Regions from separate parts of the Lentzea sokolovensis genome, predicted to be linked through region 2. Evidence: riboswitches for the same ligand, from Rfam matches in the RefSeq annotation. Region 2 holds a riboswitch; the other holds the start of a gene.
What was found. A riboswitch is a leader RNA that binds a small molecule or an ion and turns the genes downstream of it on or off. The one in region 2 is predicted to bind glycine.
Positions count from the first base shown of each region.

Region 1: another riboswitch for glycine. It lies ahead of gcvT (glycine cleavage system aminomethyltransferase GcvT); the one in region 2 lies ahead of gcvP (aminomethyl-transferring glycine dehydrogenase).

Region 1 covers NZ_JAXAVU010000010.1:285,334-292,807, reverse strand. The annotation lists gene SK854_RS23335 (CaiB/BaiF CoA transferase family protein) at 1-144, shown strand, start outside; gene SK854_RS23330 (hypothetical protein) at 482-661, shown strand; gene SK854_RS23325 (transcriptional regulator) at 826-1,317, shown strand; gene SK854_RS23320 (hypothetical protein) at 1,490-1,870, shown strand; gene SK854_RS23315 (DUF3817 domain-containing protein) at 1,885-2,187, shown strand; glycine riboswitch at 2,233-2,323, shown strand; glycine riboswitch at 2,325-2,412, shown strand; gene gcvT (glycine cleavage system aminomethyltransferase GcvT) at 2,512-3,606, shown strand; gene glyA (serine hydroxymethyltransferase) at 3,620-4,885, shown strand; gene SK854_RS23300 (COG4315 family predicted lipoprotein) at 5,052-5,729, opposite strand; gene SK854_RS23295 (cyclopropane-fatty-acyl-phospholipid synthase family protein) at 5,884-7,110, shown strand; gene SK854_RS23290 (DUF1295 domain-containing protein) at 7,107-7,474, shown strand, end outside.
Region 2 covers NZ_JAXAVU010000013.1:125,574-133,047, forward strand. The annotation lists gene gcvH (glycine cleavage system protein GcvH) at 1-95, shown strand, start outside; gene garA (glycogen accumulation regulator GarA) at 209-658, shown strand; gene SK854_RS31795 (MerR family transcriptional regulator) at 692-1,246, shown strand; gene SK854_RS31800 (bifunctional nuclease family protein) at 1,397-1,870, shown strand; gene SK854_RS31805 (MerR family transcriptional regulator) at 2,175-2,741, shown strand; gene SK854_RS31810 (Clp protease N-terminal domain-containing protein) at 2,833-3,804, shown strand; glycine riboswitch at 3,861-3,956, shown strand; glycine riboswitch at 3,960-4,067, shown strand; gene gcvP (aminomethyl-transferring glycine dehydrogenase) at 4,117-7,008, shown strand; gene SK854_RS31820 (hypothetical protein) at 7,056-7,238, opposite strand; gene SK854_RS31825 (class I SAM-dependent methyltransferase) at 7,251-7,474, opposite strand, start outside.

The DNA of each region.
Region 1 (7,474 bases), on a different contig from region 2:
CCGGCGCCCCGGTTCGACCGCACTCCCGCGGCGGTTCCGACAGCACCGGTTCCCGTCGGGGTGAACACCCGGGAAGTGCTTGCCGACATGGGTGTGGCGGACGGCCGAATTATGGAACTGCGGCGGTCTGGAGTAATTGGATGAATGCTCGGGTGCGCATTAATAGCGCCACGAAGGCGTGACGGTGCGTGATGGGGTGAGTTCGGCATCCGGGTGAGCCCCGGTGCAACAGTCTCTCTTCCAAGCTGTGGGATGCGAGGGAGTCCGTGTTCACCTCGTGCCCAGGACATCGGCGCTGTTGAGGCCCGTCTTTAGCCGCCATTCGGGTGACGTTGGCCGTCGTGCAGGCGTGCGTCGCTGGTGGATCCTGGGATGACTTGGGCGTGGTCGTTGTTCATCGCAAGGGTGAATGAGGGACCATGACGGGTGACACGGGCGGTCCGCCGCCTGACCGGTGAACCACACGGACGGAGAGGTACCTGTGAACCTCAAGAAGGTGCTAGTGCTGGCGGGCGTCGCGCTGGTGCTGTTCCTCCTGATCACCCGGCCAGAAGAGTCCGCTTCGGCGGTCCAGACGGCTCTCGGCTGGCTGCGGGACGGCGCGGAGTCGATCATCACCTTCGTCAGGAGCCTCTTCGGCACGGCCACCCCGATCAGCTAGTGACGTTGAGTGATCTTCGGCCGTCTGCGTTGAGCCGGATGGGTGGAATGAGGCCAATCACGCACTGGTAACGGGTGTTCTGGGGATTCAGGGTCTGGCGATTGTCAGACCTACCGAATACCTTCCGCTGCAATGGCCGATCCCCGACCGACGAGGAGGCACATATGGTCGAGGACTCCGGGGTCCACGAGCTGTTGCAGCAGTGGGCGGCTGAACGGTCTGACGACGCAGAGATGCAGGAGGTGAACCGGATCAAGAACGCGTGGCTCGCGGAGGCTCCCCCCTCGGCGCCAGGCATCCCCGTGCAGCGGGGAGGCAGGAGCGGGTCGCGTGGCTTGGTCAAGGTCGACTCTGCGGATCCGGCCTACGTGGCCGCGATGCGCAAGCGGGCGCCGGAGGCACCCGAGGCACTGCTCGCCGCCGCGGCGAGCTACTGGCAGCTGGTGGGCGACGTCGCCGAGGCCGAGCAGTGGTGGGACGCGGGCATCAGCCCGTTGGACCAGCGCGCGCTCGACTACCGCGCGGCCGGCCTGTCTCCTGCCGATCTCGGGAGGCGCCTGGGACCGATGACGGTTCTCCAGCACCTTCGTCGTGGCTCCGCCGCGGCCTGGTGCGTTGCTCGTCTGCAGAGGCAGCGCCGAGACGGCGTGGCGTAGGTCGGGAACGGGGCTCCACGATTGGGGCCCCCATGTTCGCGGAATGCGCTCACCTCGATCGCTTCGCGTGTTTTGTGGGGGCCAAGCCCCCACGCCCCAGCCGGGGGCAAGCCCCCGGATCCCCCACGGGGTGGCCTCCGTCAGGAGGCCTCACCCAAGTAGTCTTGGGGTCGTGCGCGGCCTCCTTACCCCCCAACGAGTGCTGATCGCGTTCGCCTGTCTGGCGGCGTTGGTCGCCTGTTGCGGACTCGCGTGGTGGCAGTGGCAGCGCTTCGAGTCCGCCAGCGGCACGTTCCAGAACCTCGGGTACGTGCTCCAGTGGCCGCTCTTCGGCCTCTTCCCCCTCTTCATGGTGTGGCGGTTCCGTCGTTTGGCGCGCCAGAACAGTGACGCGGATCTCGCACCCGAGCCGGTTGCGGCCGCCCCGAAGCCGATGGCTACCGTTGACGCCGTCAAACCCGCGCCTGTCGAGCACTTCGACGACGAAGAAGACGCGGAGCTCGCGGCCTACAACCGCATGCTCGCGAACCTCAACGCGCGGGACGGTCGTTGAGCGAAGGCGGGCAGATGAAGGGTGCGTTGACCCGGTTCAGGGTCATGGCTTACGTGGTCGGAGTCTTCCTGCTGCTCCTGGTCGTGGCCATGGTGCTCAAGTACGCCGCGGACATGGGTGGCGCGATGAAGGTCGTCGGCCCGATCCACGGCTTCCTCTACGCCATCTACCTGGTGATTTCCGTCGACCTGGCGCTCAAGCTCCGCTGGTCGATCAAGGGCACCCTGCTGGTGCTGCTCGCCGGCACGGTCCCGTTCCTGTCGTTCTGGGCGGAGCGCAAGGTGGTCGAGAAGACGGCGCAGGGCGTGCCGCTGTGACGTTTGGCCTGCTAGCGTCTGGGGCTACCAACTGAACACGGCCGTCGATGTCGCGCGGAAGAGACCCCTCCAGCAGGGGCGCCGAAGGAGCAATCCCTCCCCGGAATCTCTCAGGCACAGGTACCGCGCGACGAAGGCAACTCTGGAAAGCAGGCTGCTCGGCAGCCTCGCCCACGGTGCAAGCCACTTCGGTGGTGAAGCTCTCAGGCTCATGACAGAGGGGGAGGCTCGCTCTAGTGAGGAGTCTCCGATGGACCGTGTCATTCTTCTGATGCCTCAGCCGGCCGCGTCCGGCTCTTCGGCGCACCCTGGAGGAGCGTTCTGATGTCCCGCCTCACGCCTCTGAACGCCGAGCACGAGCAGCTCGGCGCGATGTTCACCGACTTCGCGGGCTGGCGGATGCCGCTGCGCTACTCGTCCGAACTCGCCGAGCACCACGCGGTGCGCACCACCGCGGGCCTGTTCGACCTCACGCACATGGGTGAGATCGTCCTGACCGGACCGCAGGCGGGCGAGGCTCTCGACTACGCGCTGGTCGGCCACATCTCCGCGCTGGCCGTCGGCAAGGCCCGCTACACGATGATCACCCAGGCCGACGGCGGCGTGCTGGACGACCTGATCGTGTACCGCCTGGGCGACGAGGAGTTCATGGTCGTCGCGAACGCCTCCAACGCTCTTGTCGTCGCCGAGGCCCTCGTCGAGCGCGCCGCCGGTTTCGACACCGTCGTCACGGACAAGTCGACCGACTACGCGTTGATCGCGATCCAGGGCCCGAAGTCGGTCGAGATCCTGTCCGGCCTGACCGAGACGGATCTGGCGTCAGTCAAGTACTACGCCTCGTACCCTTCCACCGTGGCCGGTGTCGAAGCGTTGCTCGCGCGCACGGGCTACACGGGCGAGGAGGGCTTCGAGCTCTTCGTCGCGCCCGCCGATGCCCCGGCCGTCTGGGCGGCGCTGCTGTCCGCGGGTGAGGCGCACGAGCTCAAGCCGTGCGGCCTGGGCTGCCGCGACACGTTGCGCCTCGAAGCCGGAATGCCCTTGTACGGCAACGAGCTCACGACGTCGCTGACGCCGTACAACGCGAACCTGGGCCGGGTCGTGAAGCTCGACAAGCCCGGCGACTTCGTCGGCCGCGACGCGCTGGCCAAGGTCGCCGAGTCCGGGGTGGACTCGGTCCTGGTCGGACTGAAGACCCCCGAGCGCCGCGCCCCGCGCCACGGTTACGCGGTGCTCAACGGTGACGAGGTCGTGGGCGAGGTGACGTCGGGCGCGCTGTCCCCGACCCTCGGCTACTCCGTCGCCATGGCCTACGTGTCGCGGGCCAGTGCCGAGCCCGGCACCTCACTGCTGGTCGACGTCCGCGGCAAGAAGCAGCCGGTCGAGGTCGTCGCACTTCCGTTCTACAAGCGCGCCAAGTAGGGAGATTCTCCAGATGTCCGACCAGTTCAACGCTTCCCTCGCGGAGTACGACCCCGAGGTCGCCGAAGCCGTTGCGGCCGAGTTGGCGCGCCAGCAGGGCACTCTCGAGATGATCGCCTCGGAGAACTTCACGCCCGTCTCGGTGCTGCAGGCCCAGGGCTCCGTCCTCACCAACAAGTACGCCGAGGGCTACCCCGGCCGTCGCTACTACGGCGGCTGCGAGCACGTGGACGTCGTCGAGCGTCTCGCCATCGAGCGCATCAAGTCGCTCTTCGGCGCGGGCTTCGCGAACGTTCAGCCGCACTCGGGCGCGCAGGCCAACGCGGCCGCGATGTTCGCGCTGCTCCAGCCCGGCGACACGATCCTGGGCCTGGACCTCGCGCACGGCGGTCACCTGACGCACGGCATGCGCATCAACTTCTCCGGCAAGCTCTACAACGTCGTGCCGTACCACGTCGCGGACTCCGACGGCCGCGTCGACATGGCCGAGGTCGAGCGCCTGGCGACCGAGCACCGCCCGAAGCTGATCGTCGCCGGCTGGTCCGCGTACCCGCGTCAGCTGGACTTCGCCGAGTTCCGCCGCATCGCGGACTCGGTCGACGCCTACCTGATGGTCGACATGGCGCACTTCGCCGGCCTCGTCGCCGCCGACCTGCACCCGTCGCCCGTGCCGCACGCGCACGTCACGACGACCACGACCCACAAGACCCTCGGCGGTCCCCGTGGCGGCGTGATCCTGTCGAACGACGCCGACATCGCGAAGAAGATCAACTCGGCGGTGTTCCCCGGCCAGCAGGGCGGTCCGCTGGAGCACGTGATCGCGGCCAAGGCCGTGGCGTTCAAGCACGCCGCCTCGCCGGAGTTCGCCGACCGTCAGCGTCGCACGCTGGAGGGTTCGCGGATCCTGGCCGAGCGGCTGTCGCAGGCGGACGTCGCCGCGGCCGGCGTGAAGGTGCTGACCGGCGGCACGGACGTGCACCTGGTCCTCGTCGACCTGGTCGACTCCGAGCTCGACGGCAAGCAGGCCGAGGACGTGCTGCACCAGATCGGCATCACGGTCAACCGCAACGCCGTTCCGAACGACCCGCGTCCGCCGATGGTGACGTCCGGTCTGCGGATCGGTACGCCGGCGCTGGCCACCCGCGGGTTCGGCGAGGTGGACTTCATCGAGGTCGCCGACGTGATCGCGGAGGCCCTGAAGCCGGGCGCGGCGATCGACGAACTGCGTGCGCGCGTTGAGGTTCTGGCGGCGAAGCACCCGCTGTACTCCACGCTCTGATCCGAGAAACCGAAGGGGCGCCACCGGAGATCCGGTGGCGCCCCTTCGGCTTGGGTGACCCTGGAGCGAAACGACGGGAACCCCGGCCCCTTCCCCAGGGCCGGGGTTTCACCGTGTCAGGGTGATGTGTGTTTCAGAAGGACCGTCCTAACGGGATGCTGTGGGGTTACGCAGCCGGCACCGTCACACCAGGCGGGAGGCACTCGACGTTGCGCTTGCCGTTGGGCTGGATCACGAACCACGTGTTGCCGATGCCCTGGCCGGCCCACTTGCCCGGCGCCGGGTCCTTCGAATACGTGTAGAGAGCCCAGCCGTCGATGGCGACCTGCTTCTTGCCGTCAGCGCGGGTGATCAGCGAGACCAGCTTCGAGTCGACGCCTTCCAGCTGCGGGATCGTGTCCGACAGCATCGGCGGCCACGTCACGGCGCACTGGTCGTTGCAGTTGGACTTGCCTTCAGGCTTCGGAACGTCCTTGTCGAAGCGGTAAAGGGTGCGGCCATCGCCGTCCTGGACGACCTGGCCCATCTTGTCCACGCTCTTGCCGACCAGCCTCAACGTGCTGACCGGGGCTGCTGCGGGGGGCTGCGCCGCAGGGGGCTGCGCGGCCGGAACTTCCGGGGCCTGCTGCTGAACTGGGGCTTCGGGGGCCTGTGCGGGCTCCTGGAGTACCGGGGGCTGACCCACGTCGCCGTAGTCACCGAGGACGCCCAGATCGGTTTCGGTTTGTGCCACCGGCTTGGAGTTCGTGCCACTGCCAGTGGCGCTCCAGACACCCAGACCCAGCACAACTGCCAGTCCCGCGGCGAGCCCGATGGCAATGCGGTTACGTCGGATCACACTCATGTCCTCCTCGTCCATCCGTTCGCTCTATCCAGGCCATACGGCCGGGGTTGCGTCTCGGTTCAGAAACGAACCGAACCTCGTCCTGTCTCGAACGTCTGGCGGAGCCAGGTCACGCAGGAGGTGCAGGGTGGTCGTCGCTGGTCAGCTGGCGGGAATGGCCGAACGGGTGCTGGGCGCGCCGTTGCCAATCGGATTTCGAGCCTGGGACGGAAGTGTGGCCGGGCCGCAGGACGGCACGGTGCTCGTGATCCGCTCCCGCGACGCGTTGCGGAGGCTCGTCTGGAGTCCGAACGAGCTGGGGCTCGCCCGCGCGTACGTAAGCGGCGAGCTCGACGTCGAGGGTGACCTCGCGACCGGTCTCTCGCAGATCTGGGGGCTCGTGCGGCGGGGAGTGACCCGGCGGCCTCGGCTCTCGGAGGTCGCGAAACTCGCATTGCGATTGAAAGTGCTGGGGCCGAACCCGGACGCGCCGAAGGAGGAGGCACGGCTGCGGGGCGCGCTGCACACGAAGAGCCGTGACCGTGATGCCATTTCGCATCACTACGATCTGAGCAACGACTTCTACCGGCTCGTGCTCGATCCGAGCATGGCCTACTCGTGCGCGTACTTCACGTCCGAGGACGAGTCGGTCGCGCAGGCGCAGCACAACAAGCTGGACCTCGTGTGCCGCAAGCTCGACCTGCGGCCGGGCATGCGCCTGCTCGACGTCGGCTGCGGATGGGGTTCGATGATCATCCACGCCGCGAAGCACTACGGCGTGCACGCGACCGGCGTGACGATCTCCGCCCAGCAGCGCGCGCACATCCTCGGCCGAATCGAGGCCGAGGGGCTGACCGGTCGCGTCGAGGTGCGGTTGCAGGACTACCGCGAGGTGAGCGGCGAACCGTTCGACGCGATCTCCACGATCGAGATGGGCGAGCACGTCGGCGAGAGCAACTACCCCGAGTACGCCTCGACGCTGTACCGGTTGCTCAAGCCCGAGGGACGCCTGCTGCTTCAGCAGATGTCGCGCGGCCACAACGCACCCGGCGGCGGGGCGTTCATCGAGTCGTACGTCGCGCCGGACATGCACATGCGCCCGGTCAGTGCCACCACCGGCTTCCTCGAAGGCGCCGGCCTGGAGATCCGTGACGTGCACGCGTTGCGCGAGCACTACGTTTGGACCGTGCGGGCGTGGGCGCGGACTCTCGAAGAGCGGTGGGACGAGGTCGTCGCCCTGGTCGGCGAAGGACAGGCGCGGGTCTGGCGGCTGTACCTCGCGGGCGGCGCGCTGACGTTCGAGGAGGGCAGGATGGGCGTGGACCAGATCCTCGCGGTGCGCAGGAGCGAGAACGGCCGCAGCGGCATGCCGCGCGTGCGTCGTGAGCTGGTGGCCCGATGAGCTTCCTGATCAGCTTCGTCGTGGTCTTGTTGTTGCTCAGCGGCCTGTTCCTGTACGCGGACTCCCGCAAGCGCTACGACCTGATCGACTCCGTGTGGGGCCCGGGTTTCGCCGTGATCGCGGTGATCACGCTCCTGTTCGCGGAGGGCGAACCAACTCGGCAGTGGGTGGTCACCGCACTCACCGTGGTGTGGGGCGTACGCCTGGGCGTGCACATCCACTCCCGCAACCGGGGCAAGGACGAAGACCCTCGCTACCAGGACATCCTGAGGCGTGCCAAGGGAAACCCCCGCCTGCGGATGTACCGCGTCTACCTGATCCAGGCCGTGCTGATGTGGATCGTGTCGCTGCCGGTCCAGGCCGC
Region 2 (7,474 bases):
AGGGCTGGATGGTCGAGATCAGGCTGAACGACCCCGAGGCGCTGGAAGGCCTGCTGGACGCGGACGCGTACAAGGCGTTGGTGGAGAAGGAGTGACGTCGATCTTTCGCCGGATCTTCGGCCGGAAGGGGAGCCGCGCTGAAGGCGGTGACCCCAACGCGATAGGTTTTACCGGAAGTGACGGATCCAGCAGCAGGAGGAGAGCTCAGGTGAGCACGAACGACGGCCCAGGCGTTCCGCCGGAGCAGTCCCCGGAGCGGACCTCCGTCTTCCGGGCGGACTTCCTCCAGGAGATGGAAGGCACCCCCGCCCCGGAGCCGGCTGTTGCCGGTGTTGACGCCCTTCCCGCCGGTTCCGCGCTGCTCGTGGTGAAGCGCGGCCCGAACGCCGGTTCCCGGTTCTTGCTGGACCGTGACACGACGAGTGCGGGGCGCCACCCCGACAGCGACATCTTCCTGGACGACGTGACGGTCTCGCGCCGCCACGCCGAGTTCCGCCGGGAAAGCGGTGAGTTCGTCGTCATCGACGTGGGCAGCCTCAACGGCACCTACGTCAACCGCGAGCCGGTCGACCAGGCCGTCCTCGCGAACGGCGACGAGGTTCAGATCGGCAAGTTCCGCCTCGTCTTCCTGACGGGTCCTGGCTCCGCGGGAGCCTGACGCGTGACGGCCGGGCGGCCACAACGCGGGGGCTTGAGCATCGGGGCTGTGCTCGCACAGCTTCGGCACGAGTTTCCCGACGTCACCATCTCCAAGATCCGCTTCCTGGAAGCGGAGGGGCTGGTCCGCCCGGCACGCACCGCCTCCGGCTACCGCCAGTTCGCCGTGGCGGACGTCGAGAGGTTGCGGTTCGTGCTGTCCGCACAACGGGACAGGTACCTGCCGCTCAAAGTGATCCGCGAGCAGCTCGACTCCGTCCCTGAGGACGCCACGTCGCTGTCGCGGTTCGATCTGCTGTCCCAGACCGGTTTCACCGCTGAGCAACTGTCCCAGCTCGAACGCGACGGTCTGCTGCGTCCCGGCCCCGGTGGCCGGTTCACCACGGAAGACATCACCGCGCTCCGCACGATCCGGACGATGACCGGGCTCGGCGTCGAGCGCGAGCACCTGCGCGCGGTCCGCGCGGCAGCGGACCACGAGGTGGTCGTGCTGAAGTCTTTCTCAGATCCCGAGACGGTTCGGGAATTGGCTGACCTGTTCACCTCGTTGCACACGTTGTTGGTGAGAGCGGGCTTGCGGCAGTCCTGATCTACCGGACAGGGGTGCAGTGTTGATCACTATCCACCCGCAACGATTGAGCACACGGCCCGCTTGGCGGGTAGCGTCGGACATGTACGCCGGGGGATGCTCGGGTGTGAACCGGGTCGTCCTCGAACGAACAGAGGGAGGCGAGGCCCGATGAGCGAAATGCGCGTCGTCGGCGTGCGGGTGGAGCTGCCCCAGAACCAGCCGATCCTTCTTCTGCGTGAAACCGAGGGCGAGCGGTACCTGCCGATCTGGATCGGCTCCGTCGAGGCCACGGCGATCGCGTTGGAGCAGCAGGGCGTTCGTCCTGCCCGTCCGCTCACCCACGACCTCCTCAAGGACGTCATCGGGGCGCTGGGGCGCAACCTCGAACAGGTCCGGATCACCGACCTGCAGGAGGGCACCTTCTTCGCCGAGCTCGTGTTCGACGGCGACGTGCGGGTGTCCGCGCGGCCGTCCGACTCGGTGGCTCTGGCGTTGCGGGTCGGCGTGCCGATCCACGCCGAGGAGTCCGTGCTGGCCGAGGCGGGCCTCATCATCCCGGACGAGCAGGAGGACGAGGTGGAGAAGTTCCGCGAGTTCCTCGACTCCGTCTCTCCAGAAGACTTCCGCGGAGCGGACACCTGAGTTTTCCGGGTGTCGCACTCCGTCTCGTATGGACCGTGAGTCAGTTCGTTTGGACGTCCCTCGATCGGACTACTTACGGTCGTTTTATTCGCTAAACGATCACTAAACGTCACCTGAACGTCCCAGTTCGGGTGACGGTATGACTCTCCACTTGAGGTTGAGGGTCGCAACTCCCCGCGCGTCGCGTTGACCAGCCCTCGGACCGGTCTTACCGTCGAACTCGAGTGGACGTCGCTGGTTCGCGTGAGCTGACGTAGCGGCTTGACGGTCATGAGTTTCGTGGCCGTTCCGAGGGGAGGCAGGCGTGGTCGAGGAAGCGCCCTTGCGGGCCGAATCCGGGCTGCAGGGTGAACTGTTCCCGGACTCCTCGCTGCCGGACGAGCTCGTCGGTTACCGAGGACCTGCGGCGTGTCAGATCGCGGGGATCACGTACCGGCAGCTCGACTACTGGGCAAGGACCGGGCTGGTCGCGCCGACGATAAGGATGGCGCACGGCTCCGGGAGCCAGAGGCTGTACTCCTTCAAGGACATCCTGGTGCTCAAGGTCGTGAAGCGGCTGCTGGACACCGGTGTCTCCTTGCAGAACATCAGGGTCGCTGTCGACCACCTGCGCCGCCGCGGCGTGCAGGACCTGGCGCGCATCACGCTGTTCTCCGACGGCACCACCGTCTACGAGTGCACCTCGCCGGAAGAGGTCGTCGATCTGCTGCAGGGTGGTCAGGGCGTGTTCGGCATCGCGGTCAGCGGTGCGATGCGCGAGATCTCCGGCACGATCCACGAGTTCCCGGCCGAACGTGCGGACGGCGTCGAGATCGCTCCGATGACCGAGGACGAGCTGACCCGCCGGCGTCGCGAGCGCGCCACCGGCTGATCGATCGGCACGGTGAACGTGGCCGACTGGCGCTGTGGGATGGCCGGTCGGCAGCAGCGATCGGACCCTGCCGATCTCTAGCGTCTCAGGCATGACGATCACCCCCTCCTATCAGGTCGTGAAGGTGCTGGAAGCGGCGGCGCAGCGCGCGCTCCGGCTGGAGTTCGGCTTCCTCGGCACCGAGAACCTGCTGATCTCGCTGATCGACACCATCGGACCCGGACGCAAGCTCGGCGTGAAGTCGCTGCGGGCCCAGGCGATGGCGCGGGGGCCGGAGCACTGGGCCGACGAGGACGGTGGCGTCGTTCCCGAGGCTCATCCTGACGTCACGGCGTTGGTGAACGTCGCCTGCGACCGCCTTGACGTCGAGACCGTGCCGCCCGTCAGCCGTGCGCTGGAGGAGTGTCTGCTCTCGGCGTTCGCCCAGGCCGGTGACGGCGTGCTGACCACCACCCACCTCTCGCTGGCGTTGCTGGAGCAGGGTTCCGGTCGTGCCGCCGACCTGTTCGTGCTGCGCGGAGTGGACGTCGACGCGACGGCCGCCGCTGTGCGAGCGGATGCCGCGCGAACCCACGCGGAGATCGAGGAAGCGCCCGCCGTGCGGTTGCTGCGCAAGGCGGGAGCGTTGGAAGGGGAGTCCGGCGGCGGGTACGTGCGCTGGCTGATGCGCTGGATCGCCCGCGGCCAGGGACTGGGCGGTCCGGTGCTGACCGTCGTGCGCAACGAGGCAGGACGGCTGGCCGTGGCCGCGAGACGAGACGTCTCGTCTCGGGATCTGGTGGAGGCGGTGCTGACGGTCGACCGCCAGCTGAAGGTGGCGGGCAGGAAGCTGAAGCCGGAGTTCGAGTCGGGCGGGGCGGCGGCGTTGCGCGAGGCGGGGATCGACCCGGCCGCGTTACCCGTCAGCGGCGGCAAGGTGGAGCGTGCGATGGAACGCGCGAAGCTCGTCGCGGCCCGGCGCGGAGACGACGTCGTGGGCACCACGCACCTGCTGGTGGCGTTGCGTGACGACCCTTCTGACCCGCTGTCCGGAGCGTTGTCCGGTCTTGGCACTGAGATGTAGGTCGCGTCCCTGGGGACTAGCGGGGCTGCCTGCGGGTATTCTTCTCGGGTAGTCGCTGAACTCTGGCGGGAGAGACCGGGTTTCGAGCCCGGCGCCGAAGGAGCAAGTCCCTCCCCGGGAACCTCTCAGGCATCCAGGACCGCCGAGCGAGACGCCTCTGGAAAGTGGATCGCCAGATGTTCTTCTGGGGATCCCGCCGACGGTGAAAGCCCATCCTGACCGGTGGGTGAACCTCTCAGGCGCCCTTCGGGGTACGGACAGAGCGGGGAGGGCACCAGGACACGTGTGCCCGCAGCCCCCCGGAGGCGTTTGATGACGCAGGACCGCATTCCGCTCGCAGCTCTCGAGCACGGCACCCCGTTCGCCGACCGCCACGTCGGTCCGCGCCCCGCCGAACTCGCGCGCATCCTCGACGTCATCGGCGTCGGGTCGCTCGAGGAGCTCGCGCAGCACGCGGTGCCTTCGTCCATCCACGAGCGCGACCTCGTGCTGGACCTGCCCGCTCCGGCCACCGAGACCGAGGCGCTCGCGGAGCTGCGTGAGCTCGCGTCGCAGAACCGCCCGATGACGCAGATGATCGGCCTCGGCTACTACGACACCGTGACGCCGGGCGTGATCCTGCGCAACGTTCTCGAGTCGCCTGCCTGGTACACCGCGTACACGCCGTACCAGCCGGAGATCTCGCAGGGCCGTCTCGAGGCGCTGCTGAACTTCCAGACCATGGTCGGCGACCTGACCGGCCTGCCGGTCGCGAACGCGTCCATGCTGGACGAGTCGACCGCCGCCGCCGAGGCGATGACGCTGGTGCGCCGCGCCGGCAAGTCCAAGTCGAACAAGTTCGTCATCGACGCCGACACGCTGCCGCAGACGCTGGCCGTCATCGAGACGCGCGCCGAGCCGCTGGGCATCGAGATCGTCGTCGCCGACCTGTCGCAGGGCATCGAGGGCCTCGGCCTGGGCGGCGACTTCTACGGCGTGCTGCTGTCCTACCCCGGCGCCTCCGGCGTCGTGCGCGACCAGGCCGCGTTGATCGAGGAGATCCACGCCGCCGGCGCGCAGGCCGTCGTCGTCGCCGACCTGCTGGCGCTGACGCTGCTGCGCGCGCCGGGCGAGATCGGCGCGGACGTCGTCGTCGGCACCACGCAGCGCTTCGGCGTGCCGATCGGCTTCGGCGGCCCGCACGCCGGCTACATGGCCGTCCGGTCCGGTCTGGAGCGTCAGCTGCCCGGCCGTCTCGTCGGTGTCTCCGTCGACTCCGACGGCTCGCTGGCCTACCGGCTCGCGCTGCAGACGCGTGAGCAGCACATCCGCCGTGAGAAGGCCACGTCGAACATCTGCACCGCGCAGGTGCTGCTGGCCGTGATCGCGTCCATGTACGCCGTCTACCACGGTCCCGAGGGCCTGCGGTCGATCGCGACCCGCGTGCACCGCCTGGCCACCGTGCTCGCCACGGGCCTGTGCGAGGCCGGTCTCGACGTCGTGCACGGCGAGTTCTTCGACACCGTCCAGGTCCGCGTTCCCGGTGAGGCCGCCGCCGTCGTCGAGAAGGCTCGCGAGGCCGGCATCAACCTCCGCAAGGTCGACGAGGACGTCGTGGCAATCGCTTGCGACGAGAAGACCACGCGCGCACACATCGTCGCCGTGTGGGAGGCCTTCGGTGTCACCGGGTCCGATGTGGACGCGATCGACGCCGACACCGCCGACGGCATCCCGGGCGACCTGCGCCGCACCTCGGACTACCTGACCCACCCGGTCTTCCACGCGCACCGCTCCGAGACCGCGCTGCTGCGCTACCTGCGCGCGCTGTCCGACAAGGACGTCGCGCTGGACCGCAGCATGATCCCGCTCGGTTCCTGCACGATGAAGCTGAACGCCACCGCGGAGATGGAGTCCATCACGTGGCCGGAGTTCTCGACGCTGCACCCGTTCGCGCCCGCCGAGGACGCCAAGGGTCTGCTGAAGATCGTGTCCGACCTGGAGGAGTGGCTCGCCGAGGTCACCGGCTACGACGCGGTGTCGTTGCAGCCCAACGCCGGTTCGCAGGGTGAGTTCGCCGGTCTGCTGGCGATCCGCGCCTACCACCGCGCGAACGGCAACGCCGACCGCGACGTCTGCCTGATCCCGTCGTCCGCGCACGGCACCAACGCCGCGTCCGCCGTCATGGCCGGCATGCGCGTCGTCGTCGTGAAGTGCGACGACAAGGGCAACATCGACATGGGCCACCTGCGCACGACGGTCGCGGAGCACGCCGACGACCTCGCCGCGATCATGATCACCTACCCGTCGACCCACGGCGTGTACGAGGACACCGTCCGCGAGGTCTGCGGCCTGGTCCACGACGCGGGCGGCCAGGTGTACGTCGACGGCGCGAACCTCAACGCGTTGATCGGCCTGGCCCGCTACGGCAAGTTCGGCTCGGACGTCTCGCACCTGAACCTGCACAAGACGTTCTGCATCCCGCACGGCGGCGGTGGTCCCGGCGTCGGCCCGATCGGCGTGAAGTCCCACCTCGCCCCGTTCCTGCCGAACCACCCGCTGCAGCCGACGGCGGGACCGGCCACCGGCGTCGGCCCGATCTCGGGCGCCCCGTGGGGTTCCGCGTCGATCCTGCCGATCTCGTGGGCGTACGTGCGCATGATGGGCGGCGACGGCCTGCGCCGCGCGACCCTGACCGCGGTGGCCGCCGCGAACTACGTGGCCCGCCGCCTCGACGAGCACTACCCGGTCCTCTACACCGGCGAGGGCGGCTTCGTGGCCCACGAGTGCATCCTCGACCTGCGCCCGATCACCAAGGCCACCGGCGTGACGGTGGACGACGTGGCCAAGCGCCTCGCGGACTACGGCCTGCACGCCCCGACCATGTCGTTCCCGGTCGCCGGCACGCTGATGGTCGAGCCGACCGAGTCCGAGGACCTGGCCGAGATCGACAGGTTCATCGACGCCATGATCGCCATCAAGCACGAGATCGACCGCGTCGGCGCCGGCGACTGGCCCGTCGAGGACAACCCGCTGCGCAACGCCCCGCACACCGCGGCCTGCGTGACCGTCGGCGAGTGGAACCACCCGTACACCCGCGAGGAGGCCGTGTACCCGGCCGGTACCGGTGCTCCGAAGATCTGGCCGCCCGTCCGCCGCATCGACGGCGCGAAGGGTGACCGCAACCTGGTCTGCTCCTGCCCGCCGCTCGAGGCGTACAGCAGCTGATCTGAGTCAGTGAGAAAACGGGCGCGCTCGGGGGTGCGCCCGTTTTCTCATGCCCCGACGGGGCAGGCGTCGTCGCCGCAGTTCTCGTCCACGCTCAGGCCCGGCTTGTTCAGGTCGTGCTCGAACGCGAAGTGGAAGCAGTCGGGGTGCATTCGCTCGAAGAGCTCGAAGTCTTCCCGTTCCAGCTCGACCGTCTCGCCGCACCGCTGACACGTCTGTTCATCTGACACGGTCAGATCGTCTCACCCGCGCCGCGCGAACAGGACCGCGCCGTCGGTGCCCAGCAACCACTGCGCCTCGACGGTGAACCCCGCCTCCCGCAGCCACTCCGCCACGCGCTCGGGCTTGCGCAGATGAACGTGCACGCGCATCGGATGCCCGCCGTAGCCCTGCGTCTTCAGCCGTGACTCGTCGCCGACGTGAAAACCGAGCTGCAGCAACCCGTCCGGCCGCAACGCCCGGTGGA